DNA from 4 places in the Cohnella massiliensis genome. Region 4 is predicted to be linked to each of the others. Evidence: riboswitches for the same ligand, from Rfam matches in the RefSeq annotation. Region 4 holds a riboswitch; each other region holds the start of a gene.
What was found. A riboswitch is a leader RNA that binds a small molecule or an ion and turns the genes downstream of it on or off. The one in region 4 is predicted to bind cyclic di-AMP.

Region 1 (7,580 bases), 840 kb from region 4:
TGACGATATCGTACGACATAGTGAATTCTCCTTCCGCATGGTAATGAAGATTGAAAGATTGCTCTTCCTTATCATACCATTCGGAAAGACCGCTTTCAAAAGCCCGACGTTACGGCCGGCCCTCTTCCAGCCGTTCCACCGATACCGTCAGCGTATTGAGCGGGTCGGATCCGACCCGCACGGTCGCCATTTCGTTCGCGACGTCGACATTTTCGATCCATACCGATTTTCCGCCCAATTGCACGGCAAACATGTCTTCGGATTCGTAAATTTGCTTCGCCCGCTTGACGTCCATCAGGGTCTGTCCTCCTCCATCGTGTCGGTCGTCGTTTCCTCGATCAGTCCGTTGTGGACCGTCACTTGCCCGCCGCCGAGCCCTTCGTTGATCATTCGGTCGACATCCATGTCGTATTCGTCCTTGCCTTCGTAAATGGAATCGGTTTGCTGCGGATTTTCCGCCATGTCCTTTTCCCCTCCTTGAGCGAAACAATAAAAACTTGCTTTAAGTTCCCCCGAGGGGTTTGATTTGATGCAAACGCGGGGAGGATAACAAAATCAAAAACGTTTCGGATGGGAGTGAAATCGCGATGCATACCGTGTGGAAAGGAGCCATCAGCTTTGGCCTCGTTCACGTCCCGGTGAAAATGTTTACGGCAACCGAAGATAAGGACATTCACCTCAGATATATCCATAAGGAGTGCGGGACTCCCATCTCGTATACGCGCAGCTGCCCCCATTGCGACCGTCCGGCCGAATGGGAAGAAATCGTTCGGGGCTACGAATATGAGAAAGGGCATTTCGTGCTGTTCGAAAACGAGGAGCTGGAGGCCGTAAAGCCGGAAAATACGCGAACGATCAAAATTTTGGATTTTGTCGCCCTGGAAGAAATCGATCCGCTTTATTTTCAAAAAACGTACTATTTGTCGCCCGATCAGGCCGGCGCGGGAGCCTACAGCCTGCTGCTTGAAGCGATGCGGGATTCGGGACGGATCGGCATCGCCAAAGTGGCCATTCGGAGCAAAAGCAGCCTCGCCGCCATCCGGGCGGTGGATAACTGCATTTGCATGGAAACGATGTTCTACCCGGACGAAATCCGGTCGCTCCAGGCCGTTCCGAATTTGCCGCAGCAAGCGAACGTGAACGACCGGGAGCTCGATATGGCGAAAATGCTCATCGAGCAGCTGTCCGCGCCTTTCGAGCCGACCAAATATACGGACGATTATCGGGTGGCGATGCTTGAGGCGATCGAACGCAAAGTCGCGGGCAAAGGCGTGGACGTCGTCACCGCGCCGGCCGCCGAGAGAACCAATGTCATCGATTTGATGTCGGCGCTGCAAGCGAGCCTGGAAGCGGTGAAGTCCGTTCCGGCGGACAAAGGGGCAGCGAAGGATGGGGAAGCTCCGGCGGCCCCGAAGCGGCGGACGGCCCGTGGGCGCAAAACGAAGGAGACGGCTCCGTAAGCGGGCGTATGGCTGACGCTGCTCGCCGAGTTCTCCCGAAAGGTGGATGCCGTTTACTGCCTCGCTCTGACATAATAGCGGCCTCCAGGGGCCGCTATTTGCCCGCAGTTCGGGAAATTCCTCGAATAACGGTCTCTCGCGACCGTTATTTCGGATGACGCATCCGTACCCGGGGTCACGCTCAATCAAATGTCGCTGTGCTCGCTGCCCCGCGATCCGGCGATGCGCCCGAATTTTTCGCCCTCATCGCCTCGCTCGCCCCGCCATCCGGCCAATGTGCCCGAATTTTTCGCCCTCAGCGGCTATCCGGGACGCCATTTTGTACGCGGCGTCTTATTTTTCCTGCGCTTCCATACCATTATTTATAGAATGAAATAGAGTCGGAAGATTGATAGAATGTTAAGCGTTCCAAAGCCAAAGTCTGCAGAGCAGACGCGGGGGAACCAAGTTTTCGGGGTGAAGCCGCTAATCGAAGCTATTGCGGCAGGGGCGCTCTTTGACCCGAACCCGTCAGCTAACCTCGCAGGCAAAACAAAGGGAGGAATGCTTTTTGTTCAAGAAGGGAAGCAAACGTTGGGGTACTCTGGCTCTTTCCGGCGCTCTGGTTACGGCCTTGTCGCTGCCGGCCGGCGCTGCATCCGCAGCATCCAATGCCGACGTGAGCGTGCATACTTTCAAATATACGATCAATAGTTCCGATTTGAACGGTCTGCTTAACGGCATCGATCTGGACAGCTTGCTCGACCAAATCAAGCAAGGCCTGTCGCAAGGCACCGTGACGAAGCCGACGGCTCCGTCCGCGCCGTCCGCCGACAACGGCAATTCCGGCTCGAACGCCGGCTCCGGCAATGCGAGCGGCGGATCGAACGGCAGCGCCGGATCGGGTGCGGGCAATGCCGGCTCCGGCAGCGCGGGCTCGGGCAACGCCGGTTCCGGCAGCAACGGCTCCGGCACGACGAATCCGGGCACCACGAACCCGGGCTCGGGCTCGACCGTCCAAACATCGCAATACGCCGCGGAAGTCGCCAAGCTGGTGAACGCGGAGCGGGCGAAAGCCGGCCTCGGCGCGCTTGCGATGGACAGCAAGCTGTCGGAAGTCGCTCTTGCCAAAGCCAAGGACATGTACAATAAAAACTACTTCAGCCATACTTCGCCGACGTACGGCTCTCCGTTCGACATGATGAAGCAGTTTGGCGTGTCGTTCAACTACGCGGGCGAGAACATCGCGAAGGGCCAAAGAACGCCCGCGGAAGTCATGAACGCCTGGATGAACAGCTCCGGCCATAAAGCGAACATCCTCGGCCAAAACTTCACGAAGATCGGGGTCGCTTACTACAACGGCGTATGGGTCCAAATGTTTATCGGCTAATCGCCGCGACGAAAGCAAAAGGCTGCGCAGCCGCATGAGGCGGGGCGCAGCCTTTTTTTTCATGTCGGCTTAACCGAATCCGTTCGTCCGCTTCGCCATCGGCATCGAAATCCGGCTTTCGATTTTCACCCAATCCACGACAACCCCAAAAAGCCCGCAATTCCGCAAACGAGGGCTCCGATCCGATAAGGCAGGTACGTTCTTCCTTCGGGCTCCTTCGTTCCTCTCAAGCGATGCACCCAGCTCCGGAACCATTCCGGATGCACGGCGATGAACAGAGCCGTTCCCGTCCAGAACACAAGCAGAAGCAATACGGCGGCGGTCAGCGGATTGCTCAAGGCGTTCACCTCATTTTCGAAAACGTTCGGAAGGAAAAACGCGAAGCTCCGTCATCCGGCAAAGCCGCGTCCTTGCTCCCGCTATGTTCGGTTTATGCAGGCAAAACGCCGCTTGTGCATGCCGGCGAAAATGTTCCGGCGGATAAAACGGCCGATTTTGGCGTATATTTTCGGAAAAGGCCGGTTGCCGACAATCCGCCGGACAGACGAGGAGAAAGCGATGCCGCAAAACGTTACGTTAACGATGGGCAAGGACGAACTGAACGTTTCCCACCCCGACAAGCTGCTATGGCCGGAGTCCGGCATTACCAAGCTTGACTATGTTCAAACGCTGGCCCGCCTCTCGCCGTATTTGCTCCCGCACAGCCAGGGACGATATTTGACGACGATCCGGTATCCGGAAGGCATCGCCGGCGAGACGTCCTTTTATCAAAAAAATTGCCCGCGCCCCGCGCCGCCGTTCGTCCGCACGGCCAAAAACGGATCGATCGAGTACATCGTGCTCGATTCGCTGCCGACGCTCGTCTGGCTCGGCAGCTTGTACAGCCTCGAATTCCACGTGTCGTGCGAGCGGATCGGCGAGGAGCTGCCCGACCGTTGGATGCTCGATATCGATCCGTCCGTCGAGGAGGAGCCGCGCCTTATGGAAGCGACGGACGCCGTGCTGGACATGCTGTCCAGGCTCGGACTCGAAGCGGTCGCGAAGACGTCGGGAGCGACGGGCGTGCAGGTCGTCATGCCGATCGAGCCCGGCCCGACGTTCGACGAGCTGCGGGCTTTCGGCAAATTCGTGTCGGAATATTTAACCGCCATGAAGCCGAACATGTTCACGGTCGCCCGCATGAAAAAAGACCGCGGCACGTTGATTTATCTCGATTACTTGCAGCACCATCCCGGGCGCACGCTGCCCGTTCCGTACACGCCCAGAGCGCGTCCGGGCGCGCCCGTATCGACGCCGCTCACCCGCGACGAAGTCCGCCGGGACGTGAAGCCCGGGGACTTCCACCTGGGCAATATCGTGCGGCGGCTGGAGACGGTCGGCGACTTGATCGGCCGCTGCAAGCCCCAGCCGCTCGGGCGCGTGCTTCAGTCGCTTTCCACGTTGTAGCCCGAGCCGCCAGCGATTCGCGCCGCGCGCAGCAAAGGCGACAGCATTCGCGCAAGCGCCCGGGCCGCGAACCGCGTCGAAACGTTTCCGGATCGACTTCGCGGCTGTCCCGCAAATCCCGGACGAAATCCTCCTGCGATAATCGCGGGCCGCAAAATAATAGAACGCGAGGCCGGCGATATTCAAGCACAGAACGGCGTCGCCGACTGCAGTGCGAACAGGAGCGGCAAAACGCACAGCCAACCCCATCCGGCTCCCTATTCGGCTCGCCCCCCCTAAAGCGCTCCGCTCGCATAGCTTGGACTCGGGCCTGGCCGGCCTTCGTCGGCCTTTTCGAACAAAAACTTCAGGTATGTTCATAACCTTGCAAGAATAAATAGCAATAGAGCGCTCAAATCGGCAAATCCCCCAAATCTTCGGTCTGGAAAGGAGAGGAAATGGCCAAGCGTAAAAAAAACGTCAAATGGTCGCTGCTCGTCATTCCGGAACCGAGCCGTTCGGCCAAACAATATCATCTTTCCCGCAGGACGATGCTTCTGCTGCCGGCCGCGGCCGTTTTGGCCGCAGCCGGCTCTCTGATCGCCCTCGAGGCCCGCTCGGAGCTTCGCCTGCGGGCGCTCGAAGGCAAGCATGCCGAGGAAGCCGGCGCGCTGTCGTCCGCGCTCGCGGCCAAGGAAAAGGAACTCGCCCTGCTGAAGCGGGAGCTGGACCGCCTGGCCGGCGAAGCCGCCGCCGCAAAGGCTTCCATGCGGCTGCGGAGCGAAACGCCGCGGCCGGACGCGGCCTTCGATCGGCGCGACAGCGGGGCCTCCTCGGCCGCTGCAGCCGGCGGCGCTCCCGTCGCCAAGCTGTCGCTCGAGGACGCCGCCGCCGCGGCCGGTTCCGATCGGCCGCCGGACGAAACCTCGGAACCGGACGAAACCTCGTTTTCTCCTTCCGCGTGGCCGACCGATTCGAAGCGGCTATCGTCCGGCTTCGGGTACCGCAAGGATCCGTTTACGGGAAAATCCGCGTTGCATGCCGGCGTCGATATTTCCGGGGAAATCGGAGATCCCGTCTACGCCTCGGGGAGCGGCACCGTAAAAGAAACGGGCGAAGACGGCTCCCGCGGCCATTATATTATCCTCGCCCACGGCGGCGAAATCGAATCGTGGTATTTGCATTTGGACGAAATCGAAGTGAAGCAGGGGGATGCCGTACGGCAGGGCGAGCAGATCGGCCGGCTCGGCAACACGGGAAGGAGCACCGGGCCGCACTTGCATTTTCAGGTGGTCGAGGACGGCGAGGCGGTCAATCCGCTGCCCTATATCGCAAAGGAGGATTGACGGCCATGCTCAATAAGTCCAAAAGCCCGAAGGGCGCCGCCGATACGTTGATCGGTGCGGGCACCGAAGCGGAAGGCGCGCTCAAGACGCCGACCGGCCTGCGCATCGAAGGCGAATTTCGGGGCGAACTCGAAAGCGAAGGAAACGTGGTCATCGGAAAAACGGGCATCGCCCGCTGCAGCATTCTGGCCCGCGACGTCACCATTGCCGGCAAAGTGTTCGGCGACGTTTGGTCGAGCGGCAAGCTGACCATACTTCCCGGCGGGCATTTGGACGGCAATGCGCAGACGGCCCTGCTTATCGTGCACGAGGGCGGCTGCTTCAACGGAACCGTTCGAATGGAGCCGTCCGAAGGCGCCGCCGCCCGCCTTCAGCCCGCGGTTTCGGCGCCGGCCGGGCCGCAAGCGGACCCATCGGCGGAATCGTCGGGCAAACGGGACAAAAAGGCGGTCTGACCGCCGACGAAGCCAACGCGAAAAAGCCGTCCCGTTCGGCGGCGATTGCCTGCCCGAAGGGACGGCCGGAACGAATGGCTTTCCTTAGCCCGCCACGTCGCGTTTGCGGAACACGGTCCAGGAAATCAGGTTGAAAATGACGAAGTAAACGGCCAGCACGGCGAGCGAGAAGCCGAACGTTGTCGGGTGATTCGGCAGCGGCCCGTTGCCCCCGTCCAAATAATTCGTCAACTGCAGATGCGGGAACAGCACGAACTTGACCCAGGGTTTGTCCGTCAACGACAGCAGGCCGCTGAGCATGCTGCCCGACAGCAGCAGGAAAATCGACAAGCCGATCGCCAGCCCGCTGCTGCGGAAAGCCGCGGACAGCATGAATCCGAACGTCAAAATCACGAGCTGGGTAATGAACAACAGCAAATATCCCGTTGCCGCGTACGCCCACGGAGACCCGCCCGCCAGCGGCGACGATTCGGGAATGAATCCCGCCGGGGATGCTTCGTATCCGAAGATCGCCGCGTTGATGACAAACGTCGCGACAAAGCAAAGCGCGCTGAACAGCAGGGCGAACAGCACAAGCGAAATAAATTTCGAGAGCAGGATGGCCGAGCGGCTCCACGGGCGAATCAGCAGCAGCTTGATCGTTCCCCACGTGAACTCTCCGGCGACGGAATCGGCTCCCTTGACGACTGCGAAAATGGTGATCAGCTGGAAGACGACCGACGTTTCCACCATCATCATATCCCAGTTCGTATAGCCTTCGGTGCCGTCCATGAACGCGATCAGGGCGCTCATCAGCAGCGGCGTCAGCACGATGAAGGCCATCATGATCCACGTCCGGGGTCGCCGGTAAATTTTCATGTTTTCATTTTGCACGAGTTTCCAGAAATTAGCCAATCGAATCACTCCCCGTCACCTCGAGGAATTGGTCCTCCAGCGATTTCGTTTTCTTGCGGATGCCGTAGACGTTGATCCCCGCTTCCACCAAGCGGCGGTTGACGGCCGCGACCATGCTTTTGTCCGCCGTTACGCTAAGCAACCCGTCGACGATCGTTCCCGCGCCCTGGCCTTCGAGAACGCCGAGCGCCGCATCGGGATGATCGACCTCGAACAGCACGTCTTCCGCCGCTCCGGACGCTCCGGAAGCTCCTCCGATGGAACGGATGTCCAAAATTTTGCCCTGCTGCAAAATGGCGACCCGGTCGCACATCAGCTCCATCTCCGAAAGCAGATGGCTCGAGACGAACACGGATGTTCCTTCTTCCCGGGCCAGCACGCGCAAATAATCGCGCAGCTCCCGGATGCCCGCCGGATCCAGACCGTTCGTCGGCTCGTCGAGGATCAGCAGCGAAGGACGGTGCAGGATCGCCTGCGCTACGCCGAGGCGCTGCCGCATGCCCAGCGAATATTTTTTCACCTTGTCGTGAATCCGGTTTTTGAGGCCGACCAATTCGATCACTTCGTCGATCCGCGCCTTGGTGACGCCCGGATTCATGCGGGCGAAGTGCACCAGATTTTGATACCCGGT
Region 2 (7,580 bases), on a different contig from region 4:
CCGCGCCGAAGCCTTTATGCTGCTTGGCATTGCTTACGATATTCAGCGCCAGCTTCTTTTTCTCCGGCGCGGATTGCGGTTGATTTTGCTCCATCGTATACGCCTCCATCCAAACGGACTAACTAATCCCATTGTAGCGAATTTGACCGGGAAAAGCGATGGATCGCAGCAAACGGAAAGCGACGCGCGATCCCAGGGCACTTTCCGCTCGTGATCCCGGACGCCCCGCCTCCGCCCGGCACCCCGCCGCCTTGCCGCCGATCCGCCAGCCCGCCGCTATCCCGCGCCCTTACCTTGCCGCCCGATCCGGCACCCCGCCGCTTCGCGCCGATCCGCCCGCCGGAGATGTTGTCCGCCCTCAGATATATTCCTTGGACAACCGGCATATATATCCCGTAGTAAGCTTGTCAACGGGAGGGTAATCCGTATGCCCCAACGCCGCTTTATGCGTTACCTTGTTTTGGCCGCCGCTGCCGCCATGCTCGTCTTCTCGATTCCGTTCGGATTCGCGGAGGCTTGGGTCAACCAGTACGCCCTGCCCGCCTCCGCCCTTCAGCCCGCCGGGCTGCAGGAGTCGGCCGCGGAGCCGCCGGAACGACATTCGCCGGAGGTGCCGGAGCTGCGAACGGCTTCCGCCCCCGCCGGTCCGTCCGACGCGAAGGCAGCCGCCGCGGAGCCCGAAGCCGACGTGCCGATCGCGCCCAAGCCGGTCGTTCTGAGCAACCGGGTTTCGGAGTACCACATCAGCGTCAAATTGGAGGAAGACGGCACGCTGTCGGGGCAGCAGACGCTAACCTGGAAAAACCCCGGCCGCAAGCCCGTCCAAGAGTTTTACCTGCACTTATATCCGAACGCTTTTTCTCCGGGCAGCACGTTTTTGAAAGAATCGGGGGGCCAGCTCAGAGGGGACCGGATGAAAAACGGAAGCTACGGAGCGATGACGCTGACGTCGCTTGAAACCGCCCAGGGCGAAACGCTGCTCCCCCGGTTGCATTACGTCCAGCCCGACGACGGCAACAAAGACGACCGGACCCTCGCGTCCTTCCGGCTTCCGGAGCCGGTCGCCCCCGGTCAGAAGGTAACGCTGCGCATGACGTTCGCCGTTCAGCTGCCGCAAGTGTTCGCCCGCATGGGCAAAGCCGAAGACTTCGTGATGGCCGGGCAATGGTTCCCCAAAGCCGCCGCCTACGAGACGGTCGGAACGCGGGGACGGACATCCGAAGGCTGGAACACGCACCAGTATCACGGAAATTCGGAGTTTTACTCGGACTTCGGCATTTACAGCGTCAAAATCGACGTGCCCGAAGCGTACAAAGTGGCCGCAACCGGCTTTCAGACGCAGCAGGCGGTCATCAAGGACGGCCGCAAAACGTACCAGTTTTACGCCGACGACGTGCACGACTTTGCCTGGGCGGCATCCCCTTCTTTTCATTACGTAGAAGATTCATTTTCGTCCATCGGCGTGCCGGGCGTCCGGATCAAGCTGTACATCGACCCGCTTCACAAGGATTTGCAGGAGCGCTATATGCACGCCGCCAAGTCCGCGCTGGCGCTGCTGGGCAAATGGTACGGGGACTATCCTTATTCCACCCTGTCCATCGTCATCCCGCCGGCCGACGCCAACGGCGCGGGCGGCATGGAGTACCCGACCCTCATCACGGGAGCGGCGGCCAAAAACGACAACCCCGGGTTCGAGCTGGAACGGACCGTCGTGCACGAAATCGCCCATCAATACTGGTACGGCATCGTCGCCACGAACGAATTCGAAGAAGCTTGGCTGGACGAAGGCTTTACGTCCTACACGGAAGATAAGCTGATGGAGGAAATTTACGATGTCGTCCCCAACCCTATCGTCGAGGCGAGCTATTTGACCCGGCCCGAACCGCTGAAGCAATACGCCTGGGCGTACGGCGATTCAAACAGCTACGCGGAAAACGTGTACATGCGCGGCAAGCTTGTGCTCAAAGCCATCGAACAGCAGGTAGGCGAAAAAACGATGAACAAAATCATGCGGACCTATTTCCAGACGTACCGGTTCAGGCACCCATCCTCTTACGACTTCCAGAAAGTCGTCGAGAGCGTGACGAAAAAGAAATGGACCGAGTTTTTCCATGCGTACGTCCAAAACGGCCAAATGGCCGACTTCTCCGTCGAATCGATCGAATCGCGCCTGAACGATCAGAACGTTTACGAATCCAGGGTCGTGCTGAAGCGCGGCGGCAGTCCCGAACCGGTATCGGTCTGGTTCCAATTCGCCAACGGCGAAAAGCTGCGCAAAACATGGGACGGCGCGCAAAAGCACGTGCAGTTCCAGGTCAAACACGAATCGCCGCTGCAATTCGTGGCGGTCGATCCCGAAATGGCGGTCGTGCTCGACAATTACCGGTATAACAACTTTTTGAAAACCGATGTGGACGAACCCGTTCGGACCCGCTGGAATATCGGCTTGACCAAGCTGGTGGACGGTCTGCTCGGCATCCTGGCCTGGTGAGGTGAAACGAGATGCGCTCAATAATCCGCGAGGGATGGAGTTTGACCTCCCGGCATAAATACGTGCTGGTCGCCCTGTTTTTGTACCGGCTGCTGTGGGGCTTCTTTCTGTACCGATTTATCGATTCGGTCGTCACGCCGATCCTCGCCCGTTACCCCGACGGGCACCCGAACGGCAACGCGGTCCGGCTGTTCCTGATCGAGGCCCAATTCCGCCTGACCAAAACCGACCTCATGAACGAAGCTCTCCTTATGCTGGCGGGAATGCTGCTTCTCCGCATGGTGCTCACGCCGCTGCTGAACGCCGGCCTGTACTATTCCTTCCATCACGCCGACGAAGAGCGGGGAACCCGGATGCTCACCGGCATGCGCCGCGCGTGGAAGCCGGTCGTTCTGCTGTACCTGCTGGAGAACGCATTGGCTTTTCTGCCGGCTTTATGGCTCCTCCCCTTCGCCAAATCGCAATTTCTGGCGCAATTTTCCGTCGAGTCGTGGGCGTTGAAAATGCTCCCTTACGCCGCCGTCTGGATGTGCTGGATTTTTATCGTTCATCTGCTGTTCCAATTCATGCAGTTCGGCGCCGTATCTAAGGATGGCATCGTCAAAGGGCTTGCCCGCGCGTGCGCCAAAGCGCTGCCGCTGGCCGCCGTTACGCTGTTGCTGACGGGGATCGGCGCGGCGGCTTCGGTCGCCGTCACGGGCGCGACGATGTTCTGGACCGGATTTATTTCCGTCGCGGTTCACCAAGCGTTTCAATTCGTCCGAACCATGATGGCCGTCTGGACCTCGGCCTCCCAATACGCGTTATGGAAGGCCGATTCGGCCGCCTGACCGGCGTTCTCCCCGCCCCTCGCCCTGCAAACGTTCGCCAAAAAAGCTATTCCGTCGCCGCGATTCGCAGCGCCTGGAATAGCTTTTTTCGTTTTCATTCCGGTTTTTTCGCGTTTATTAAAGCTTTCTTAACTTTATATTAACGAATTCTAATCTTTTATCGGCAGGAAAAGACTCCCACTGCGCGAATAATTAATTCTCATGTGCGAAAACTGCCGAATTTCCTTGCACAGGGAAACGGGGGAACCAGATTTGCCGGGTGAATTGATTCCGCTTCGCTAGCAGGAATCATAGGGAACCTTCTACCGAACCCTTCAGCTAACCTCGTAGGCATTGGAAGGAGTCACTTGTTTTGCGGAAGTTGTCACTCGGTTTTCTTGCTTTCTCATTCGCGTTCTTGCTGGCCTTTCAGGCGGGAACCGCGTCTGCGGGCTCCAAGCTGAACGACGAGGTCACCGATCTGATCGGTGTCGACTACCAATACGGCGGAACGACGACCAGCGGGTTCGACTGCTCGGGCTTCACGTCCTACGTATTCAAGAAGTTCGAAATCAAGCTGCCTCGTTCGTCCAAAGACCAGTTCGAGACCGGAACGGAAGTCGAGCAAAGCGAGCTGCGCCCGGGAGACCTCGTGTTCTTCAACACGAACGGCAAAGGCGTATCTCACGTTGGCGTATATGTCGGAAACAACAAATTCGCCCACGCTTCGACATCCAAAGGGGTTACGGTAACCGACCTCGACGAAAGCTATTACGCAAAACGCTACCTCGGCGCGCGCCGCGTCCTGGACGACGCAACGTACGAGGCAGTGGCCGCTTACAAAGCGTAAGCCGCTAGTATCGCCAAGGGTCTCCTGTCGCTAGCAGGAGGCCCTTTGTCATGCTCCTCACCGGGTCACCGTCCGGCCCGCTCCAGCCGGCTGCGCCGCCACTTCAAGCCGAAGACGACGGCGGCGGCCGCGCACAGCCCCGCGAAAACGAATTTCATGTACCGTTCGACTAACCCGAAAACGATCTCCCACTGGTCCCCGAATCCGTACCCGATCAGGAAAAAGGCGCTCACCCACAAGGCGCAGCCCGTGTAGGCGTACAGTGCGAAAGAACGGTACGGCACTTGGATAATGCCGGCGAAATAACCGATGAATTGGCGGATGCCCGGCAGAAAATAGCTGAACAACAGCACTTTGCTTCCGTACCGGTCGTATGCTTTGCGCGTTTTTGCCACATGGTCGGGTTTGAGAAACAGCCACTTTCCGTATCTTTCGACAAGCGGAGCCCCGATCTTGCGTCCGAGCCAGTAAGTCGCCGTAATGCCGATCACCGCGCCCGAGTAAGCGGAACCGAGCGCCGGAAGCCACGCCAAAATACGTTGCGACGCCAAATATCCGGTTAACGCCAGCGTCGTATTGCCGGGGGGAATCGGCAGCGCGATCGCGTCCAGGGGCAGGCCGATCAGCAGCACCCAATAGCCGTATTGCGAAAACAATCGTTCGATGTATTCCAGCAATTCCATTTGCCAGCCCCTTGCCGCACCTTACAGTTGCTGTTGCTCGGCGTTTCGCGCCTGCTTCTTTCGGTCGTGTCTTCGCTTCAGCCATAGGCCCAGGAGGAGAATCGGAACGAAAATCACGAAAATGTAGAGCGATACGTCCTTGACCATGCTCTCCGCCATCCGGCCATAATAGTAAAACAAAAACCCGACGACGTAAAATTTGACGGCCCGGCCTATGGCGGCATAGCCGATCAGCTTCCATAGAGGAAACTTCAAACACCCCGACATGATCGTAAACACTTTGAACGGAATCGGAGTGAACGCGCCGATAAGCACGGTCGCCTCGCCGTTTTTTTGGAACATGGCGGTTGCCTTGTCGATCCATTCCTTTTTCAGCAATTTGTAGAGCACCGAATGACCCAGCAGCTTGCCGATCCCGTACCCTACCGGCGTTCCGAGCAAACAGGCGATATAGCCCACGGTCGCGTACCATAACGCCGACGAAGGGTCGACAAGGCTTAACGATACCTGCAGAAAAAAGGCCGGAATCGGAAAAATGATGGCATCGACGAACGAGTGAATCGCCAATCCCCAGACGCCAAACTCCAAAAAAATGTCGACCAAATTTTGAAACATTCTGTTCTCCTCTTTTACGGCCTGCAGGTTTTATTATAAAGAATCGCTGCACGGCCCGTCATGAACCTGCGTCGGTTTTCGGACTGGACTTTAGGCGGGGCAAAAAGGCTACATTAAGGGTTACGTTGGCGCAAAAAAAAGGATGCAGGGAGTTTTCGAAAGAGGCGGGCAAAAGCGGGTAAAGCCGGCTTCGTCGTCTTTTCCTTCCCGGCCGCGAAAAAAAGCCGCCCCGGACCGGCCGTCCCGATAGGAACGAACCGTGTCGAAGCGGCTGATGCTTCGGATGCGCTCGGATTTAACCGAATTGGAAATAGGCCTTCGCGTTCCGGTAGCTGATGTCCTGGACCATTCCGCCCAGCAAATCGAAGTCCCGCGGCACTTCCCCGTCTTCGGCCCATTCGCCGAGCAGGTTGCACAGGATGCGGCGGAAATACTCATGGCGCGTATACGACAGGAAGCTGCGCGAATCGGTCAGCATGCCGACGAACCGTCCCAGCAGCCCCGTGTTGCCGAGCGCCTTGAGCTGGTCCAGCATGCCGTCCTTCGTATCGTTGAACCACCAGGCCGAGCCCAGCTGGATTTTGCCCGGAACTCCTCCGCCCTGGAAGCTTCCGATCGCCGTGCCGAGCGCGTACAGATCGTTCGGATTAAGCGAGTACACGATCGTACGCGGCAGCGCGTCGTCCCGCTCCAGCGCGTCCAGCAGCCGGACCAGGGGACCCGCGACCGGGCCGTCGTAAATCGAGTCGTAGCCCGTATCCGGACCGAGCTTCTCGAACATGCGGCTGTTGTTGTTGCGCTGCGCGTGCATATGGAACTGCATCGCCCAGTCCAGCTTGGCGTACTCCCGGCCCAAAAACAGCAGCGTGAACGTCTTGTACTTCCGTTCCTCTTCCGCGTCGATCGGCTCGCCCGCCAGCGCCTTGGCGAAAATCGCCGCGGCCTCGTCCCGGGTCGCCTCCGCGTAGCCCATCGCGTCCAGCGCGTGGTCGGAAACCCTGCAGCCCGTCTCGTGGAAGAAGCGGATCCGCTCGGCGAGAGCAGCCAGCAGCGCGTCGTAATCGCGCACCTCCCGGCCGGCCGCCTGCTCCAGCTGCTTCAGCCACGGCAGGAACGTCGCCCGGCGAATTTCGAGCGCCTTGTCCGGACGGAACGACGGCAGCACCTTGACCTCGAAATCCGGCAGGTCCTTGATAAGCCGGTGATATTCCAGAGAATCGACGGGATCGTCCGTCGTACAGATGACCTCGACGCCCGATTTGACGATCAGGTCGCGGGCGGAAAAGCCGCCTTGGGCGAGCCGGGCGTTCACCTTTTCCCAAATGACCGGAGCGTTTTTCTCGTTCAAAATTTCCTCGACGCCGAAGTACCGCCGAAGCTCCAGATGGGACCAGTGATACAGCGGATTGCCGACGGCCGCCGGAACCGCTTTCGCATATGCCAGAAACCGGTCGTAGTCGGACACGCCCGCCCCGCCGGTCACGAGGCTTTCTTCGGCCCCGTTCGTGCGCATTGCCCGCCATTTGTAGTGGTCGCCGTACAGCCACACCTGGGTCAGATTTTCGTACGACTGGTTCTCGTAGATTTCCTTCGGGCTCAAATGGCAGTGATAATCGATGATCGGCATTTTGGCCGCGTAATCGTGATACAGCTTGACCGCGGTCTCGTTGCCCAGCAGGAAGTTATCGTCCAAAAAAGGCTTCATCGGCATTCGTCTCCTTCGCTTATGCTTCCCGAACCGTCATGGCGAAGCGGACGAAGCCTTCGCCGCTTCGCCCGCTCCCGATTGTCCGATTGCTAGTTGTGGAACTTGACCAGATCGTTGATTTGCACGGCTTGCCCGGTCCGGATGGAACGATTCGCCGCGATGCCCGTCAGAATCGACCTCGCGCCGTCGACATGGTTCGCCGCGCGGTTGAACTTGTCGGGAACCGGAACCCCGAACAGATCGTTCAGCAGCACCGGATCGCCGCCGCCGTGGCCGCCCTGCTTCTTTTCGAACTCGACTTTGTACGGTGCGCCGAACATCGGCAGCACGGTGAAGCGGATGCCTTCGAGCGCCCCTTCGTCCGACTTTTTGCCGCCGGAGTTGACGTACGATGTTTCGACGACCTCCAGCTCCAGACGTCCCT
Region 3 (7,580 bases), on a different contig from region 4:
TCGACGCGTTGAAGGAGGGGCGCCCGGAAGTGCGGACGCTTCCGCCGCTCATCGTGTACGGGGGCGAGGGCAGAACGTATACGCAGGAATTACTGGACGTTTTTTACGGAAGCAAGAACGAGCTTAACGACTTTCCGTCTTAGGAAAGCCACGCGGAAGGGTGTCGATTTTTGCCTGGGAGCAGGACATATATAATAGTAGAAATGCAATACAGACCGAAACCGGTTCGGCAAAAGGAGGAAACGGCATGAGCGAAAAAAAGGCGGGCGAAGCCGGAAATCCGGGCGCCCCAGCGGCCATCGCGCAAAAAAGCTTCGACGATCGAAAGCCGACCGGGACGCTGTATTTGGTGGGAACGCCGATCGGGAACTTGGAGGATATGACGTTCCGCGCCATTCGTACGCTGAAGGAAGCGGACTTGATCGCGGCCGAAGATACGCGCCAATCCCGCAAGCTGCTTACGCATTTCGACATTTCGAACCGGCTGGTCAGCTATCACGAACACAACAAAGCCGCAAGCGGTCCCGAGCTCATTCGCCTGCTGCTCGAAGGAAAAAATATCGCGCTCATCAGCGACGCCGGCATGCCGGCCATTTCCGATCCGGGCGCCGACCTCGCCGCGGCGGCGATCGGCCAGGGCATCCCGGTCGTCCCGATTCCGGGAGCGAACGCCGCCCTCGCCGCGCTGACCGTTTCGGGGCTCTCGACGGAGCGGTTCACGTTCGTCGGCTTTCCGCCCAGGGAACGCAAAGGCATGGAACGCCTGCTGGCCGGGCTCGGCGGCGAGACGGGAACGCTCGTTTTCTACGAGTCGCCGCACAGGCTCGTCAAGACGCTGCAGGCGTTCGCCGACAAGTGGCCGAACCGCCGGGCGGCCGTCATTCGGGAGCTGACGAAGCGGCATGAAGAAGCGGTCCGGGGAACGGTGCAGAGTTGTCTGGCGCATTTCCGGGAATATCCACCGCTCGGTGAAATATGCATCGTGCTGGAGGGCAGGGCTTCAGCCGAGGCTGGCGGGGAAGAGGGAGAACGTTCCGGCGAGCCCGCGTCTGCCGTCTGGTGGGAGCCGCTGACCGTAGCCGAGCATGTGGAGCATTACGAAAAGACGGAAAAGGCAAACCGAAAGGAAGCGATGCGTCTGGCGGCACGGGATCGCGGCTTGTCTCGGCGGGACATTTACCAAAGCTTGCTTGAACGGTAAAATCAAAAAGATCCCTCCCGAGGCTTGTCCGGGAGGGTTATAAGGAGATATAAAAAGGTTAGAATTAACAGAAAACAGACTTTCAATGCTATTATAACGTATTTTCTTTAATTTGTCACAGGTGTAGGCAAATCCTTCAAGCAATCTCGGCAAACAATTTTTCCTTTGAAGTAAATGACGTTTTCCGCGTTGCCGCAGAAGATGCATGCCGGCTCGTATTTCTTCAGCATGATGCGCTCTCCGTCCACGTAAATTTCCAGCGCATCCTTCTCTCCGATGCCGAGCGTACGGCGCAGTTCGATCGGAATGACGACACGGCCGAGCTCATCGACTTTACGAACAATTCCCGTAGATTTCATCATTTGGAAACTCCCTCTTTTCAGGTTAAAATAAAATCAAGGCCACCTTTTATTCAAGGAATCAAGCCTATAATTCGTCATAATTCGACATTTTTCCCGAATTATCGCTTATAATCATACCAACCATTCCCATTTAAGTCAACCAATCAATTTGCGGATTGGAAAATTTTAATTTAAGAATGCTTTATTTATAAGCTTTTAACGTCCATAATGACAACGGCATTTGATGAAAATGTCAACTTGATTCCACTACCATTAAACGACAAACTTCGACATAAGTTTCGGTTTCTGATCGTTTTTTCATTATTTTAAGGAGGTGTTGTCGATGAGCCGTCGGCTGGAAGAGGAGAAAGTGTTCAAGGATCCGGTTCACCATTCGGTTTATGTGCAAAACGAGACGATCTGGAAGCTGATCAACACGCCCGAATTTCAACGACTGCGGCGAATACGGCAGTTGGGCACGACCTACCTGACGTTCCATGGAGCCGAGCACAGCCGGTTCTCCCACTCGCTCGGCGTGTATGAGATTACGAGGAAAATTATCAGCCAATTTGAGCGTAATCGATATCAGGATTGGCCGCAAGAGGAAAATTTGGTAAGTTTATGCGCTTCCTTGTTGCATGATGTCGGACACGGCCCCTTTTCCCATTCGGTCGAACAAGTGTTCGGCAACGATCATGAGCGGTGGACATGCGACATCATCCTCGGGGACACGAATATCAACCGGATTTTGAAGGAGGTCGGCCGCGATTTTCCCGAACGGGTTGCCGCCGTCATTCGCAAAGACTACGACAAGCCGATCGTCATCAGCCTCGTTTCCAGCCAGATGGATGCCGACCGCATGGATTACTTGCTCCGGGATGCGTATTTTACCGGCGTCAACTACGGCACCTTCGACCTGGACCGGATTTTGCGGGTGCTGAGGCCTCATCAAGGGCGTATCGTCGTCAAGGAAAGCGGGATGCATGCCGTCGAGGACTATTTGATGTCGCGTTATCAGATGTATTGGCAGGTATACTTCCATCCCGTTACGCGCAGCTCGGAAATCGTGCTGAGGCAAATTTTCCGCAGGGCGGACGAGCTGTACCGGAGCGGGTATGCGTTCGGTTTTATGCTCCCGCAGCTCAAGCATTTGTTTGAAGGCACGATGACGGTGGAATCGTATTTGAGCTTGGACGAATCGATGGTTCAGGCGGCATTCGGACAGTGGATCGGCGAGCGGGACGAGCTGCTGGCGGACTTGTGCTCGCGATTTCTTCATCGCCGCTTGTATAAATATATTTCGCAGGACGCGCTGGACGAGGCGTTGATCGAGCGCATTCGCAAGGAGTGGGCCCGCATCGGCCTCCATCCCGGTTATCACCTCGAGGTGGATACGCCGGTGGATCTGCCTTATGACGTGTACAAGCCCGGAGCGGCGCTGGACGCCTCGGAAAAGCCGCCGATTTTGCTGCTCGACAACAAGGATCGGCTGACGGAAATCTCGGTCAAGTCGGACATCATCCGTTCGATCACGGGCTTGCACCGGGGAAATTACTATTTGTATTATCCGGAAGACGAGGTTCGGAGGAAGGCAACGGAATTGGAGCCGGAAATCCGCGAGCTTTTCGGAATGTAAAAAAAAGAACTTGCAAAAGCAAAAGGAGACGCCATACGCTATGTTATTCGACACGCACGCCCACCTGGATTCGCCAAAGTTTGACAGCGATCGCGAGGAGGTCATCGCCCGCGCGCGGGAAGCCGGCGTCGAAACGATCGTCAATATCGGCTTCAACCGGGAGACGATCCCGACGACGATGGCGCTCGCGGAGAACTATCCGTTCATTTACGCCGCCGTCGGCTGGCACCCGACCGACGCGATCGACATGAAGTTTGAGGACGATTTGGCCTGGATCGAACGCTTGTGCGCCCATCCGAAGGTGGTGGCGATCGGCGAAATCGGGCTTGACTATTATTGGGATACGTCTCCGAAGGACGTTCAGCACGCCGTTTTCCGGGAGCAAATCCGTTTGGCCAAACGCCTGCGCAAGCCGATCGTCATCCATAACCGGGACGCCCACGAGGACGTCGTCCGGCTGCTTCGCGAGGAAGGCGCCTCCGAGGTCGGAGGGATCATGCACTGCTTTTCCGGAAGCTGGGAAACGGCCAAAAAATGCCTCGACATGAACTTCTATATTTCGTTCGGAGGACCGGTTACGTTCAAAAATGCAAGGGTTCCCAAAGAGGTGCTCGCGAACGTGCCGGACGACCGTTTTTTGATCGAAACGGACGCCCCGTATTTGACTCCGCACCCCTACCGAGGGAAGCGAAACGAGTCCGCTTACGTGCGGTTCGTAGCGGAGGCAGCAGCGGAAATAAAAGGGAAATCCGTGGAAGAAATTGCAAATTTAACGACCGAAAATGGTCTCGCCTGTTTTCGTCTACCAAGATAAAACGCTAACAATCGAAGAAAAATCATTTAGTTATGCGAAAAAACTGGTTTTTGATCGATGAAACCTAAAAATTCAGCTTTATTTCGTTCAAAAATGGAGGATTTCGCGCTTTGACCCTTCTTTACACCTTTGGCGCCGAGAGGTTATCATCTAATCCAAGAGTTTGAATATGGCATCCCTTTTCCAGTGCGCTGAGTCTCCGAACGGAGAGCGGGGGACCCGACGCGGAGGACCGGTTCGTACGCGAACCGCGATTTCTGCGGCCGAGTAATCTTGGGGTGAATTTTGCTGGCAACCGAAGCATCCGTCCAGGCCGGACGGTCCGTCGGATTGCGGGCGGATAGGGCCGCTCTCTTGGCCCGAACCCGACAGCTAACCTCGCAAGCGTATGAGAGAGAGGTCACCTCGTGCTGCCCATTTCCCTTTCGACGTCGCAAGCGGAGCCACGAACAGATCCTCTGTCCGTCGGCTTTTTTTGTTGTCCGTTTTTTGCGGGAGGAAGAGGCGAATGTTTTCGGGCGGCGGGTTGGTGCCGTTTACTGGTGAACGACGGCCGGGTGCTTTCGTGCGAAAGCCGCTCCGTGCGAAGCCCAGCGCCGTTAACCAAAAGGATAGTCGCGTCAGACGAAGTCATGCTTAGGCAGTCGACGGCGGGGCTATGAAGGAGGAACGAGAAAATGGGAACCGTTCCTGTCGGGAACACCCATGATCCACGACCGACCGGCAAGCTTTTCGCAGCGCGATGGAAGCATGAGCATTTGCGTTTGATCCTGCTCAGCGCAATTCTCTCTTTTGCTATGACCATCTTGTTCTTATTGCTGCTACACGGCGCGTCCGCCATGAGCGTAACCGTCGTGGACGGCGGGACGACAACCGTCATCAAAACGAAATCGTCCGATGTGCGATCGCTGCTCTCGGAGCACAACATCACCGTCGGCCCGCACGATCAAATATCCCAGCCGCTCGATGCCGAGCTGCAGGAGGGCAGCACGATCGCGATCGATCGCGCCGCGAAAGTCGTCCTGCAGGCGGACGGGAAGAAGGAGATCAAATATACGACCGCAGATTCCGTTCAGGAAGTTCTGCACGCCTCGAACCTCTCGTTATCGGCGGACGACCGGGTAACGCCCGACAAGTCGGCGCCGGTTACCGAAGGCATGACCATTCAGGTGCTGAGAGTGGATAAAGAGGTCGTGGAAACGTCGCATCCGGTGACGTTCGCCATCGTGGAAAAGCAGGACCCCACGCTGCCCGAGGGCAGCAAAAAAGTGATCCAAACCGGCAAGGAAGGCACGCTCGTGACGAAAACCGAGCGCGTCTATGTCGACGGTCGCCTGGTCAGCGACCAGCTGGTATCCAAAACGATCACGCAGCCGTCCGTGCAGAAAATCGTCGCGGTCGGCACGAAGAAAAAAGAGCCCGAAGTCACGACGTTGTCCTACGACGCTTCGGCTAACGGCACGGTTCAGCTTAACGGAAAGTCGGTCAAAGTGAAGCAGGTGCTGAAGAACGTCAAGCTTACCGCCTATACGGCGGGCCCGGAATCTACGGGCAAGGACGTAGGCGACGAGGGCTACGGCATTACCGCATCCGGAACGAAGGTGTCGGAGGGCCGCACGATCGCGGTCGATCCCGACGTCATTCCGCTCGGCTGGTGGGTCTACATCGATGGCATCGGCTTCCGCCGAGCCGAAGACACCGGCAGCGCCATCAACGGCAAAAAAATCGACGTGTATTTCGACAGCGAGAGCCATGCGAAGAAGTTCGGCTCCAAAAAAGGATACACCGTATACGTCATCGGCCCTGTCAAGCCTTCCGCCGACTAAAGCGGAGGCGCAAGGGCGATTCCCGGTCGTGCCGGATCCGCCGCCGCGGTCCGGACGGCCGGACGGCGTCAATCGGGGATGCCAACCGTAGACGCCGAAGAACGAGCACATTTGACATAGATAGCGGCAATTGCAGGGAAGGGGCTTTCGGGCCTCTTCTTTTTTGCATGGGCAAGGTTATAATAACGAGTAGGACTTTGCCCGTCCTTTGGGCGAACCCGAAGAACGGAGCGGAAGGATCAAGCGATGATTCAGGAAATGATTGTGGTGGAAGGCAAGGACGACACGGCCGCCATCCGGCGGGCGGTGCAGGCCGATACGATCGAAACCGGCGGCTCGGCGATCGGCGAAGACGTGCTGCGGAGAATCGAGCTGGCGCACAAGCGGCGCGGCGTGATCGTATTTACCGATCCGGACGCTCCGGGGGAGCGGATTCGGAAAATCGTCGCCCAGCGGGTGCCGGACTGCAAGCACGCGTTTCTGACGCGCGCGGAGGCGAGAGGCAAGGACGGCATCGGCGTGGAGCATGCGTCCGACGAGGCGATCCGCCGGGCGCTTGCGCAGGCGAGAAGCGGCGAGGCGGCGCCGGAGGCCTCGGGGGAGGCCGACATCGCCTGGTCCGATCTGATGGACGCCGGACTGATCGTTCACGCCTCGGCGGCGCGGCGCCGGCAGCGGATGGGGGAGCTGCTCGGCATCGGATACGCCAACGGGAAACAATTTTACAAGCGCTGCGTCATGTTCCGCATCTCGCGGGAAGAGTTCTTGAACGCGTTAACGCAGCTGGAGCGGGAAGGACTGTAGGCGGAAGATGAACAACAACGGATCGCGCGGGGGAGCCGACATCGCAACCCCGAACCGGACGAAAGACATTATTCGCAGGCACGGCTTTACGTTCAAGAAAAGCCTGGGGCAAAACTTTTTGACCGACAAAAACATTCTCGATAAAATCGTCGCGGCGGCCAACCTCGGCCCGGAAGCCGGAGCGCTGGAAATCGGGCCCGGCATCGGCGCGCTGACGGAGCGCCTCGCGCAGGAGGCGGGGCAGGTGGCGGCCGTGGAGATCGACGACCGGCTCATTCCGATTCTCCGCGAGGTGCTGTCGGTCTACGACAACGTCACCGTGCTGCACGCCGACGTGCTCAAGGCCGATCTGCGCTCGTTATGGCAGGAGCGCTTCGCCGGCTGCGAGCGCGTCAGCGTCGTCGCGAACCTGCCGTATTACGTTACGACGCCGATCATCATGAAGCTGCTGGAGGACCGGCTGCCGATCGAAGCGATCGTCGTGATGGTGCAGAAGGAGGTCGCGGAGCGCATGGCCGCCTCGCCGGGCGGCAAGGATTACGGATCGCTCAGCATCGCCGTGCAGTACTACTGCGAGCCGGAGTATGTCTGCACCGTGCCGCCGGGATCCTTCATCCCGGCGCCGAACGTCGACTCGGCCGTCATCCGGCTGAAGCGCCGCGGCGAGCCCGCCGTGGAGGTGCGGGACGAGGCGCGGTTTTTCCGCATCGTCCATGCCGCGTTCGCCCAGCGCCGCAAAACGCTGCACAACAACCTGGCGGCGTTCGCCGGCAAGGAGCGCAAGGGCGAGCTCGCGGACGTTCTGACGGCGTCCGGCATCGATCCCGGACGCAGGGGCGAAACGCTGTCGCTCGCGGAGTTCGCCCGTCTCGAGGGCGCCCTGGCCGCTGCGGGCATCGTGAAGTGAAGTAAACGGGACGCCGAACCGACGACGCATCGGTATTTGCCCTGCACCATG
Region 4 (7,580 bases):
GCGTCGCATGTACAAGGAGCTGCTGGTCATTCAAGAGCTCTATCGCCAGCAGCAAGCGATGTACGACAAGCGAACGCATAGCGTACCCGATCGGATTGTCAGTATCGCACAGCCGCACGTGAGGCCGATCGTGCGTGGCAAAGCTCGGGCGAACGTCGAGTTCGGCGCGAAGCTGGCGATTAGCCTGGTGAACGGCTATGCCTTCCGGGAGTATCTGTCTTGGGACAGCTACAACGAAGGTCAGACGCTGCAGGATGCAGTGGAACACTACCGCGCCAGGTTCGGCTATTATCCCAAAGCGGTGCTGGCTGACCAGATTTATCGCACACGCGACAACTTGCGCTACTGCAAGGAGAAGGGAATTCGGCTGAGCGGACCGCAGTTGGGGCGTCCGTCCGCCGATCAGCAGGAGCAGAAGAAGATCGCGAAGGCAGATGCAGCCGCACGCAACGCAGTGGAAGGCAAGTTCGGTGAAGGCAAGCGCAGTTATGGGCTTGGCCGTATTCGAGCGCGTCTTCAGAGGACGAGCGAGACCGTGATCGGGCTGCAACTGCTGGTCATGAACCTCGAAAAGAGACTCCGGGTTCTCTTTTTGCCTTTTTTGCAATGGCTCTGGTCGACCCTTGCATTCCGCTTGCCCGTGATGCCGTAAAATGTGACCCGTTCAGCAAGCCCTACTTATGCTTGTGAAATTGTATTTGGTCAGATACTTCATCTGGAACGGATCTGAGCCTTGGGTTCCGCTGTTTGCCGGCATTCCATCGATATGGGCACTATTTTGTTTAATTGAGCGGTTCTTTTCGAGGCGTAAATTTCTGGCCTATTTAGGGCTTGCTGAACGGGTCACATTTTACGGTGACACGAGCAAACGAACTGCGAGCCTCGACAATAGCCATTGCAAAACGGGCAAAAAGAGAACCCGGAGTCTCTTTTCGAGGTTCATCACCAGCAGTTGCAGCCCGATTACGGTCTCGCTGGTCGTCTGAAGGTGCGCTCGAATACGGCCAAGCCCATAGCTGCGCTTGCCTTCACCGAACTTGCCTTCCACCGCATTGCGCGCGGCTGCATCCGCTTTGGCGATTTTCTTCTGCTCCTGTTGATCGGCGGATGACGGACGCCCCAATTGCGGTCCGCTCAGTCGAATTCCCTTCTCCTTGCAGAAGCGCAAGTTGTCCCGCGTGCGGTAAATCTGATCGGCCAGCACCGCTTTGGGATAATAGCCGAATCGAGCGCGGTAGCGTTCCACTGCGGCCTGCAGCGTCTGACCTTCGTTGAAGCTGTCCCAGGACAGTTGCTCCCGGAATGCGTAGCCGTTCACCACGCTGATCGCCAGCTTCGCCCCGAACTCGACGTTCGCGCGGGCTTTACCGCGCACGATCGGCCTCACGTGCGGCTGCGCGATACTGACGATCCGATCCGGTACGCTGTGCGTACGTTTGTCGTACATCGCTTGCTGCTGGCGAACCAATTCCTGAATGACCAGAAGTTCCTTGTACATGCGGCGTGGCAGCCGCGTCAGGCCGCCCGTGGAGGCAAGTTCGGCGATGATGCGCAGATCACGGGAAACGAACCGCAACTGCTTGCCGATTGCTTTGCGCATCGTGCGCGGCTTCACGCGCCTTTGCTTGGCAATCGCCAGATAGGCTTTGCGGGCACGCTCCCGGTATGTTCTTGCCTTGCGAGTCTTTCCGCGTTCCGGTTCATGCAGGATGTCGATGATTTTCTCCAGCTTTTCTCTGGCCTGATTCAGAAGAGACAGATCCGTCGGGTAGGCGATGTCCGCCGGCGCGCAGGTCGCATCCAGCAGCAGTTCGCCCTCGTTCGTCAGTTCCATCTGCCGCGGCTGCGGTTCTGACGGCTCGTCGGACGCTGCGGCAGTTCCGCTGCCAGGTTCATTGTCGTCCGATGAATCATCCGATTCGCTGGACTTGCGCGCTTCTTCAAGGGCGATCCACTCATTCACTTCATCAAGGATCTCGCCGCCCAGCCGCTTGCGGAAGTGTGTCATGAGAGAATGGTGAAACGGACGGCGGTACTGGTATTCCGGCAGACCGAGGAAGTACTGCAGATACGGGTTCTCCAGAATCTGACGAAGCGTCTCCCGATCGTCGGTGCCGAGCCGCTCCTGAATAATGAGGGCGCCGAGCGCGACACGGATCGATACGGCCTTTTGACCCTTGAGGCTCTTCTTAAAGTTCTTCGCATACTTCTCTTCGAGCTTCCACCACGGAATCATCTGGGCCAGCAATACCCAGCGGTTATCTTCCGCAAGCTTCCCGCCGAACGGAAGGAAGAAGTCGCCTGGCAAGATCATTTGGCTCTCGGTTCGCTGATACAATCTGGACGCCTCCACGTGCACGGTTTTTCACGGGATAAACCCGTTTTCCTTGCACTTGAATTCGACAAAAGAGGCGCTAAACCCTTGCTGCTACTGGATTTTTCTTTCGTTCAGCAAGCCCTATTTAATTGCGGATTTCCTTATTTCAGCAGTGTATATATCCGTTACGATTTATTACAAATATTTCGGAGTGATTCCGACCTATCAAACGCTAAAACAGATCGGACAAGTAACGGAAGTGAAAGGCAGCGTCTTTTCGCTCATGCACGCTTCGTTTTTGTTCCTGTTTTCCGATATCGTAGTGTTTTTGATTTTGTTGCTTGCGAGTCGTCGATTTCGGGAATGGAGCAAAAAAAAATGTCAAGAAAAGAAACAGATTCGTCTGGATTGGGTTGGGTATAACGATTTTTCTTTCGTTCTTTGGAATTTGGAGTAACAAGGATATTATCAACGAATTAAGACAAGCTGAAGCGATGGATATTCTCAATTACCAAGTATATTCAGCGTTTGCAAGCATGGAGGATAAACCGTCACTTTATGAAGAGATTACCCAAGCTTCTATTGATCAGCTCAAACACATCGACAATCCCGACTTGACGACTCCCCAATATTGGGGGCAAGCGAAAGGGAAAAACGTCATTCTGATCCAATTGGAGTCGTTTCAGAACTTTCTAATCAACCTGAAGCTCAATGGACAGGAAGTAACTCCGAATTTGAACAAACTCGTGAGGGAATCTTTATATTTCCCTCATTTCTTTCAACAAGTGGGTCAAGGTAATACATCCGATTCCGAATTTGTGGTCAATACGTCGCTTTACGTGCCGAAATGGGACGCTGCGACAATGGTCTACTCCAATAAACAGCTGCCAAGCATGCCAAAGTTATTAGCAGCCAATGGCTATCAGACAGCGACATTTCATACGAATGACGTACGCTTCTGGAATCGAAACAATCTTTATCAAGCGCTCGGATGGCAAACTTATTATGATGACGATTATTTCGGAAACAGCGATATTGTCGCGTTCGGTTCATCGGATGAAGTGCTGTACCAAAAAACGACGGATAAGCTTCTTGACATGCGGAAAAGCGGCAACCCGTTTTATGTTCAAATTTTATCGATGTCCGGCCATCATCCGTACAATTTGCCTAAACGCAAGTACAATATGGAACTCCCGGCTCGATTCGAAAATACGCTGGTCGGGAACTATGTCCGAGCCCAGAATTATGCGGATAAGGCGCTTGGCCAGTTCGTTGAGAAGTTGAAGGATACCGGAATTTGGGATAACAGCGTTGTCATCCTATATGGAGATCATTTAGGTCTTCCCAAATACACGTTAAGCACTCGCGAAAAGGACCTAATGAAAGAAATTTATGGACGCGAGTATGATGTTCAGGACATGTTAAACATTCCTTTGATGATCTCGATTCCTGGCGTCTCTCCGCAAATAATCCCTACAGTTGGAGGACAAACGGATATCTTTCCTACAGTTTCCAACTTACTTGGAATATCAATGAAAGGCAATATCCATTTCGGTCAGGATTTGCTGAATCATTCCACGAATTTATTGCCTGAGCGCTATTATTTGCCATCCGGTTCATTGATTACCGACAAAGGGGTATTTGTACCGGTCGACGGCTATGATGACGGGATTTCTTACAAATTTAGCGGTGGCCAAGCGCAAGAAACCGCTGCAACACCAAAACAATTTGACGATGCGTTACAGTTGCTGCGAATGTCCGACAGCTATGTGCAGTCACTGCCGGATCGATAATGTTCATATGTCTGTATTTTATACTTTGATTATGTAGAACATTTGAATACAAAGACGAATAAGGCAAAAAATAAATGATAATATTCTAATTTTGTAATTGGAGGATTTCGAAAGAAAAAATCGAATTGTACTACACTGTGTAATAATAAATCATCATATTGCCGAATTTCCGAAGTCGGAAAACGGGGGAACCGTCTTGGGTGTATTAATCCTGAAAACAAGGGATTATAGGGAACCTTCTACCGAACCCTCAGCTAACCTCGTAGGCAACGAAGGGAGAACAGCTTTGAGAAAGCAAATCGCAGCGTTGTTGTTAGGTTCCACCATGTTGTTTGCAAGTGCCGGAAGTGTTTTTGCCGATGAACCCGAGCTAAACAAGGCCGTGAACGATGTCGTTGGCACTCCATACAAGTGGGGAGGCACAACGGTTAAAGGGTTCGACTGTTCCGGATTCATTCGTTACATCTTCGACCAGTTTGATACCCAGCTGCCCCGGACTTCCAAGTCGCAAGCACAAGTTGGGACCAAGGTGGCGAAGGACGAACTTCGTCCGGGCGATCTCGTGTTTTTCAATACGGACGGGCAAGGAATTTCGCACGCCGGCATCTATTTAGGGAGTGGCAAATTCGCTCACGCTTCGAGCAGTAAAGGTGTCACGATAAGCAAATTGTCGGATTCGTATTATGAGAAACGTTATGTTACCGCACGACGTGTGGCGAGCGGTGAGAATTATGCAGCAATGATTGAGGATGAACACTCATCCGATAAGAACTATGCCTGAATAACGGACAAGCCCACCAACGCGAGTTGGCGGGCTTGTCCGTTATTTAAGGACGCTTCCTCCAAACAAGAAGCGTTTTTCCCATTGGGTCCCTGCGATCGAATCGATTCGTACGCCTCCGGATTTGACGGAATACGTCTGCAGAATTTTCCCATTCCCCAAATAGATGCCGTTGTGCGTAATACGCTCTTTGCTCTTGTCGATTCCCTTGTAATCGGAATCTTTGCTGCCTTTATAAGACATGAAAAACATAATGTCCCCGGGTTTCAGATCTCTCCAGTTTGTCGTATAGTAGCCATTGTTTTTGACATATGCGCCTTGGCTTCGCGAATCGGGAGGAAGCGTAATACCTGCCCCTTCCTTGTAAGCCTGACGGACAAAGTCGGAGCAATCGAACGTACGAGTGTTGCTGCGGCTCGAACCGAATTCATACGGGGTTCCCAAGTACTTCAAGCCTTTGTTAATAATATTTTGTCTTACGGAACTTACCTGGCTTTGGTTGGTTACGGGAGCTGCGCTAACGGGGTCCGCTAGACTCGAAATTCCTACGCCCAAGCTAAATGTTGCCACAAGAAATCCAACGGCAAGCTTTCTTTTCATTCTCAAACTCATCCTCAAACATCCTCCTGTTCCCATTTTGAATTGGTGGGGGGTGCTGCGAGGCATATGCTAACACGTTAACTTTGCAGTTTTGAAGGCGTAATTTTTGGTAAGTTGGTAAAGCAGTTGGTATGCCAGCGAAAATTCATATTCCCTGGATTGACGAATCCGAGTTTTAATACTACAATCCGTAATAATTAAAAATAACTTCGGCAGTTCTAACTTTGATTTTAAATACTACTTTGTGTAGTATTAAACATCGATAAAGTGGTTTCCCGGGAAGAGGAGGACTGCAGATGATGAAACCTTTATTGCTACATGGGGGCGTGTCATGACAGGCGTACTGCAAATTGGACCGTTTGTCATTCGGGCTGATTGGTTTTATTATGGTGTATCCGCGCTTATTGGATTTTCAATCGCTCGAATGGTCGTCCGAAAAAAATCGCTGCATGCGCTTCAACATTTGGATATCATTTTCAACGCCTTATTGATTGGCATCTTGATATGGAAAGTAAGCCCTTTATTTTCTGAACCGCAACTTCTTACAAATCCGTTCTCGCTATTGTTTTACCCTGGAACAACTCTCGGTTCGAGAATCGCCTTTGCAGGCGCGATGATGTATTTACTACATCGATGGTGGAGGAGTAAGGCCGACTGGAGAGAAGCGTCAGATGTTCTATCCATCGTGTTGATTTCTTCGGTGATGATTTACTTGGTAACCCATTGGCAATACGGCCTTCGAACGATGTTGCCTTGGGGAATTTCAATATCCGATCCTGAATACCGGTATCACCCGGTTAATGCATATCAATTGTTGCTCTTATTACCGCTCCTATGGCACATTATTAAACTGTCCATCGGTCAAGGCAAGATGGCTTCCCATGGTTTTATCGGCTACGGGATCATTTCGCTTTTCGTTTCCTTGCTGAAACCCAAATCCTCCATATGGCTGAACTTAACGATGGATCAATGGATTGCCATTGTCGTTATTATCATTGGTTTCATCATGATGACGATAAAAGTGCCAGAGCGTGAAACGAGATCCGAATCTAACGGAGAAAGTGGTGAGTTCAATGAGAGTTGAATTGTTTCGAATCGGCGATTTCGCTCTTCGATCTTATGGTGTCGTAATTGCCGTTGCTATCTTGTTGGGCGCATCTATTGCTTATTATTTTGCCCGTGGAACCAAATATCAAGGGCACGTGTTGGGAGTGCTCTTCTATGCGGTAATCGGTTCAATTATTGGCGCAAGAATTTGGCATGTTTTCTTTTTCCAATGGCCTTATTATTCTCAGCATCTTGGGCAGATCGTGAAAATATGGGAGGGTGGACTTGCCATACAAGGGGCGCTTGTCGGCGGACTTATCGCGGGATTCATTTATACCCGAGTAAAATCCATCTCCTTCTTGGAATTTGCGGATATACTAGTACCAGCGATTATCTTTGGCCAGGGCATTGGCCGAATTGCATGTTTTCTCAACGGAGATGCATATGGTTCTCCGACGAATTCCGGATTTGGCATCGTTTACCCTAAGGGAACTTTTGCATACGACGCCTACGGTTCACAACCGTTATGGCCGGCCGAGATATGGGAGGGGCAATTGGATTTTGTCGTTTTCGCCATACTGATCGCTTTAAAATCAAAAAAATTGCCAACCGGATATCTCTTTCTCATATACAACATGTTATACGCTGCGGGGCGCTTTGGCCTGGAATTCTTACGAGGTGATTCTCCCCGATATTTGTTGAACTGGACTGCGGGACAGTGGACAAGCGTGACGATCATCATGGCGTGCGTCATTGTGATGTTAGTCCTCAAGTTACGGCGGTCCGCATTCAATGTTGAAAGTGCGCGTTCAGAATAAAATGCACACTTCAGAAACCCTCATATTTTCATCATATTGTTCGGGTACAATAAGTGCAGAGCCGTACCGAGCCCAACTCAGTTCAAGGAGGTCGAGCTTGATGATGAATGGATCCATGATGATGGATAATTCGATGATGATCATGATGTGTATAGTTATGTTGGTGGGTTTGCTTCTATTGATTATTGCAATCGGCGTTACAGTTTATATAGTCGTTCGAAAAT

Region 1: it holds a riboswitch for cyclic di-AMP, as region 4 does, so the genes downstream of both, B7E11_RS15155 (CAP domain-containing protein) here and B7E11_RS18930 (C40 family peptidase) in region 4, are expected to answer to the same signal.
Region 2: it holds a riboswitch for cyclic di-AMP, as region 4 does, so the genes downstream of both, B7E11_RS02520 (C40 family peptidase) here and B7E11_RS18930 (C40 family peptidase) in region 4, are expected to answer to the same signal.
Region 3: it holds a riboswitch for cyclic di-AMP, as region 4 does, so the genes downstream of both, B7E11_RS00350 (resuscitation-promoting factor) here and B7E11_RS18930 (C40 family peptidase) in region 4, are expected to answer to the same signal.

What each region holds. Positions count from the first base shown of each region.
Region 1 is NZ_LT821259.1:274,631-282,210, reverse strand. Features, by position in the region: gene B7E11_RS15170 (FAD-dependent oxidoreductase) at 1-19, opposite strand, end outside; gene B7E11_RS15165 (H-type small acid-soluble spore protein) at 110-295, opposite strand; gene B7E11_RS29615 (hypothetical protein) at 295-462, opposite strand; gene ku (non-homologous end joining protein Ku) at 588-1,460, shown strand; cyclic di-AMP (ydaO/yuaA leader) riboswitch at 1,863-2,004, shown strand; gene B7E11_RS15155 (CAP domain-containing protein) at 2,011-2,829, shown strand; gene B7E11_RS15150 (hypothetical protein) at 2,955-3,167, opposite strand; gene ligD (non-homologous end-joining DNA ligase) at 3,388-4,275, shown strand; gene B7E11_RS29030 (M23 family metallopeptidase) at 4,713-5,600, shown strand; gene B7E11_RS15135 (bactofilin family protein) at 5,606-6,055, shown strand; gene B7E11_RS15130 (ABC transporter permease) at 6,140-6,949, opposite strand; gene B7E11_RS15125 (ABC transporter ATP-binding protein) at 6,942-7,580, opposite strand, start outside.
Region 2 is NZ_LT821254.1:17,800-25,379, forward strand. Features, by position in the region: gene B7E11_RS02500 (YwhD family protein) at 1-94, opposite strand, end outside; gene B7E11_RS02510 (M1 family metallopeptidase) at 428-2,491, shown strand; gene B7E11_RS02515 (hypothetical protein) at 2,503-3,321, shown strand; cyclic di-AMP (ydaO/yuaA leader) riboswitch at 3,525-3,669, shown strand; gene B7E11_RS02520 (C40 family peptidase) at 3,674-4,150, shown strand; gene B7E11_RS02525 (DedA family protein) at 4,216-4,833, opposite strand; gene B7E11_RS02530 (YqaA family protein) at 4,855-5,448, opposite strand; gene uxaC (glucuronate isomerase) at 5,744-7,153, opposite strand; gene B7E11_RS02540 (Gfo/Idh/MocA family protein) at 7,246-7,580, opposite strand, start outside.
Region 3 is NZ_LT821241.1:64,399-71,978, reverse strand. Features, by position in the region: gene B7E11_RS00375 (tRNA1(Val) (adenine(37)-N6)-methyltransferase) at 1-143, shown strand, start outside; gene rsmI (16S rRNA (cytidine(1402)-2'-O)-methyltransferase) at 248-1,201, shown strand; gene B7E11_RS00365 (AbrB/MazE/SpoVT family DNA-binding domain-containing protein) at 1,309-1,563, opposite strand; gene B7E11_RS00360 (HD domain-containing protein) at 1,886-3,178, shown strand; gene B7E11_RS00355 (TatD family hydrolase) at 3,219-3,992, shown strand; cyclic di-AMP (ydaO/yuaA leader) riboswitch at 4,172-4,394, shown strand; gene B7E11_RS00350 (resuscitation-promoting factor) at 4,832-5,818, shown strand; gene rnmV (ribonuclease M5) at 6,065-6,622, shown strand; gene rsmA (16S rRNA (adenine(1518)-N(6)/adenine(1519)-N(6))-dimethyltransferase RsmA) at 6,630-7,529, shown strand.
Region 4 is NZ_LT821259.1:1,111,522-1,119,101, forward strand. Features, by position in the region: partial or broken gene B7E11_RS18910 (IS5 family transposase) at 1-652, shown strand, start outside; gene B7E11_RS18915 (IS5 family transposase) at 851-2,338, opposite strand; gene B7E11_RS18925 (LTA synthase family protein) at 2,659-4,110, shown strand; cyclic di-AMP (ydaO/yuaA leader) riboswitch at 4,260-4,394, shown strand; gene B7E11_RS18930 (C40 family peptidase) at 4,436-4,891, shown strand; gene B7E11_RS18935 (C40 family peptidase) at 4,934-5,503, opposite strand; gene B7E11_RS18940 (prolipoprotein diacylglyceryl transferase family protein) at 5,823-6,575, shown strand; gene lgt (prolipoprotein diacylglyceryl transferase) at 6,565-7,356, shown strand; gene B7E11_RS18950 (SHOCT domain-containing protein) at 7,457-7,580, shown strand, end outside.